2 regions of the Pseudocitrobacter sp. 73 genome follow, and region 1 is predicted to be linked to the other one. Evidence: predicted binding sites of a transcription regulator. Region 1 holds the regulator's gene; the other holds the start of a gene.

Region 1 (2,204 bases):
GATGTAATACCGCGCAGCACCAGCACCTTACGCGCCATCAGCAGGCCAATGAGCATCGTGGCATATTCGGCAATCACCGTCGCCAGCGCCGCCCCCTGCAAGTTCATATGCAGGCCCATCACCAGCCACAGATCGAGAACGATGTTCAGGACGTTGCCGACGATCAGCAAAATTACCGGTGCACGCGCGTACTGAACGCCGAGCAACCAGCCCAGCAACACCAGGTTGGCCAGCGAGGCGGGCGCGCTTAACCAGCGAATTTCAAGGAAGCGCCGCGCCTGCTCCAGCACCGCATCGCTGCCGCCGACAACGGTGAGCGCCAGATTAATCAGCGGACCTTTGAACAGTACGATAAGTAACCCTGCCCCCAGCGCCAGCAGCAGCGGTTGCACCAGCGCACGGGCAAGCCGAAGGGGATCTTTCGCGCCGAAGGCCTGCGCAGTTAAGCCGGTGGTACTCATACGTAAAAAGAGCAGCAGCATAAACAGGAAGCTGGTTGCCGTTGCGCCAATCGCCACGCCGCCGAGATAGACCGCGCTATCCAGATGACCAATTACCGCCGTATCCACCAGCCCCAGTAAGGGAACCGTGATATTGGAGAAAATCATGGGGAGGGCGAGACGCCATAATGCCTTGTCGGCAGCCGTGAAGAGCGACATGGTTAGGAACCTGAACAGATAAGAGAACGGACAACGGCGCATAAGCGCCGTTGTTATTGGGAGAGGATTACAGCCATTCGCCGTTGCGGATCACGCCAACGGCCAGCCCTTCAATAGAGAAGTTCTGACGGCGAAGATCGACAACAATCGGAGAGAATTCGCTGTTTTCAGGCAACAGTTCGACGACGTTGCCCTGTTTTTTCAGGCGTTTTACCGTCACTTCTTCGTCGATACGCGCGACAACCACCTGGCCGTTACGCACGTCCTGGGTTTTGTGCACCGCGAGCAGGTCACCGTCCATAATACCGATATCTTTCATCGACATGCCGCTAACCCGCAGCAGGAAGTCAGCGTTTGGTTTGAACAGTGAAGGATCGACCTGATAGTGACCTTCAATGTGCTGTTGTGCCAGCAGCGGTTCACCTGCGGCGACGCGGCCAATCAGAGGGAGGCCGGTTTCTTCTTCAACCAGCAGACGAATGCCACGCGAGGCACCCGAAACAATTTCAATGACGCCTTTACGCGCCAGTGCTTTCAGATGCTCTTCCGCCGCATTCGGGGAACGGAACCCCAGGCGCTGAGCAATTTCCGCACGTGTCGGCGGCATGCCCGTTTGGCCGATATGATCTCGAATGAGATCAAACACCTCTTGCTGCCTGGTCGTTAACGCTTTCATTCCGCCCCCTGGGTGTATATACAGTTATGCTGTGAGTATATACAGTCAATGGCTATTTTGGAACCGCAAAACACACAAAATTCAGGAGTTTTCGCAGATTCTGCGAGCCTTAATGGAAATGTGACCACAACAGAACGGCCCAGGTCATCACCGCAACGAAAATCGCCAGCAATACCGCCGCGGACCCCATGTCTTTCGCGCGCCCCGAGAGTTCGTGATACTCCGAACCAATGCGGTCAACCACGGCTTCCAGCGCACTATTGAGAATTTCCACTATCATCACCAGAAGGACGGAGCTAATCAGCAGGACGCGGGTAATGGCGTCAACGTCCAGCCAGCAAGCAATGATAATGGCCACAACCGAGGCGACCCCTTCCTGACGGAACGCGGCTTCGTTTATCCACGCCGCGCGAAAACCTTTCCAGGAATAACCAGCCGCTTTGATAATTCGGGTGAGTCCAGTGGTATTATTGGCCATCAAATAGAACCTTTTAGCGTTATACGCATCAATGACAGTAGCTGTTATCGGCGGTAGAACAGAAATCCTGCTGACTTTCTGATATTCTTGCCGCGCATTTGCATGATTAACCAGAGGCTTTACATCGTTTATGTCCGGTTGGCCACGAATTTACTACAAATTACTGAATTTACCATTAAGCATACTGGTAAAAAGCAAGTCTATTCCGGCAGAGCCTGCCCAGGAATTGGGGCTCGATACCTCGCGCCCAATCATGTACGTCCTGCCTTATAACTCTAAGGCCGACTTACTGACCTTGCGCGCCCAGTGCCTGGCGCACGATCTCCCAGACCCGCTTGAGCCGCTGGAGATCGACGGCACCTTACTGCCCCGCTATGTGTTTATCCATGGC
Region 2 (2,204 bases), on a different contig from region 1:
TTGCTACTGACAGCGCGGTTCCTCCCGTCACGCCACCGGCCATTAAAGCCGGTTCCTGGGTATTAATGGATTATACCACCGGGCAAATTTTGACTGCCGGAAATGAACACCAGCAGCGTAACCCGGCAAGCCTGACCAAGCTGATGACCGGTTACGTCGTGGATCGCGCCATCGATAGCCACCGTATTACGCCGGACGATATCGTCACCGTAGGCCGCGATGCCTGGGCGAAAGGTAATCCGGTATTTGATGGCTCGTCGCTGATGTTCCTGAAAGAGGGTGATCGGGTCAGCGTGCACGATCTGAGCCGTGGCCTGATTGTCGATTCCGGGAACGACGCCTGCGTCGCGCTGGCGGATTACATCGCCGGGGGCCAGCCGCAGTTCGTCGCCATGATGAATCACTATGTGGAAACGCTGAAACTTCGCGATACCCATTTTGAAACGGTGCATGGCCTGGATGCGCCGGGGCAACACAGTTCTGCTTATGATCTCGCCGTATTGTCACGCGCGATCATTCATGGCGAGCCTGATTTTTATCACATGTACAGCGAGAAAAGCCTGACGTGGAACGGTATCACGCAGCAGAACCGTAACGGACTGTTGTGGGATAAAACCATGAACGTTGATGGCCTGAAAACCGGCCATACATCCGGCGCAGGCTTTAACCTTATCGCCTCTGCGGTTGACGGCAAACGCCGCCTGATTGCGGTGGTCATGGGCGCAGACAGCCCGAAAGGGCGTGAAGAGCAGGCGCGCACATTGCTGCACTGGGGACAACAGAATTTCGACACCGTGCAGGTGCTGCAAAACGGTAAAAAAGTGGGCACTGAGCGCATCTGGTACGGGGATAAAGAGACGATTGATCTCGGCACCGATCAGGATTTCTGGCTGGCGCTGCCGAAGAAGGAAATTCCCAACATTAAGGCGAAATACGTGCTGGACGGCAAAGAGCTGGAAGCACCTATCGCCGCGCATCAGCGCGTGGGGGAAATTCAACTTTATGACCGCGATAAGATTGTCGCTCACTGGCCGCTGGTCACGCTGGAGAGTGTCAATAAGGGGGGGATGTTCTCGCGCCTGAGCGACTATTTCCACCATAAAGCGTAACGCTGACACCTCCGTCATCCCCTGGCGACAATGTGAAGCAGTGCACATACTATCAGGTAAGGCACTGCTATATTTTACTGTATCTATATACAGTAAACTCTGTCTGAGGGGGATCTATGCACTACAGTATCGAACATGTCCACGCCCGTACCGTCGCCGGTTTCCATCTGGTTGGCCCATGGGAAGAAACCGTTAAGCAGGGTTTTGAGCAACTGATGATGTGGGTAGACACTCAGTCAATACCGGCGAAGGAGTGGGTAGCCGTCTATTTCGATAACCCCGATGAAGTGCCGCCTGAAAAACTGCGCTGCAATACGGTGGTGACGGTGGCTGACAATTTCACATTGCCGCCCAATAGCGAGGGCGTCATCCTCACCCATATTGATGGCGGCGAATATGCGGTTGCCAGCGCGCGGGTTCTTGAGCATGATTTTTCCACGCCATGGCTGCAATTCTTTGACGTATTGCTGAAAGACAATGCGTATCACATTGATGGCAAGCCCTGCTTCGAAATCTATCTCAACGACGGCAATCAGGATGGCTACTGGGATATTCAGATGTACGTTGCGGTGGCGCGAAACGTGGTCTGAAAATTAAGGTGAAAGATTTTTTTCGCCTCATGATGCGAGCCGGGCAAAAGCAGGTACAATTGCGCTCTTTAGTTCTGCCGGAGAACCGGTGTGCGTCCTGACAAATCACTCAGTCCTTTTGAAATTCGGCTATACCGCAATTACCGTATCGTCCACGGTATCCGTATAGCCCTGGCATTTGTGCTGGCCTTTCTGATTGTACGTATTTTTGACATTCCGGAAGGCTCGTGGCCGCTGATTACTCTCGTGGTTATCATGGGGCCCATCTCGTTCTGGGGAAACGTGGTGCCGCGCGCCTTTCAGCGTATTGGCGGCACTATCCTCGGCTCGGCGCTGGGTTTAATTGCGCTTAAACTTGAACTCATTTCTTTACCGCTGATGCTGATGTGGTGCGCCGGGGCAATGTACCTGTGCGGCTGGCTGACGCTCGGGAAACGTCCCTATCAGGCACTGCTGATTGGCATTACGCTGGGCGTGGTGGTCGGCGCACCGCCGGGCGATATGC

Evidence for each region. Region 1 encodes LexA, which represses DNA repair genes until DNA is damaged. Its sites were predicted from a motif close to TNCTGTATGTACATACAGNA; they were not measured.
Region 2: sbmC (DNA gyrase inhibitor SbmC) is a predicted target of LexA. The motif match lies at 1,185-1,204, and genes of this name have one in related genera.

Annotation. Positions count from the first base shown of each region.
Region 1 covers NZ_VTZO01000003.1:49,124-51,327, reverse strand. The annotation lists gene dinF (MATE family efflux transporter DinF) at 1-659, opposite strand, end outside; gene lexA (transcriptional repressor LexA) at 727-1,335, opposite strand; gene F0Q32_RS02155 (diacylglycerol kinase) at 1,445-1,813, opposite strand; gene plsB (glycerol-3-phosphate 1-O-acyltransferase PlsB) at 1,944-2,204, shown strand, end outside.
Region 2 covers NZ_VTZO01000006.1:193,497-195,700, reverse strand. The annotation lists gene dacD (serine-type D-Ala-D-Ala carboxypeptidase DacD) at 1-1,109, shown strand, start outside; gene sbmC (DNA gyrase inhibitor SbmC) at 1,226-1,699, shown strand; gene F0Q32_RS05945 (FUSC family protein) at 1,790-2,204, shown strand, end outside.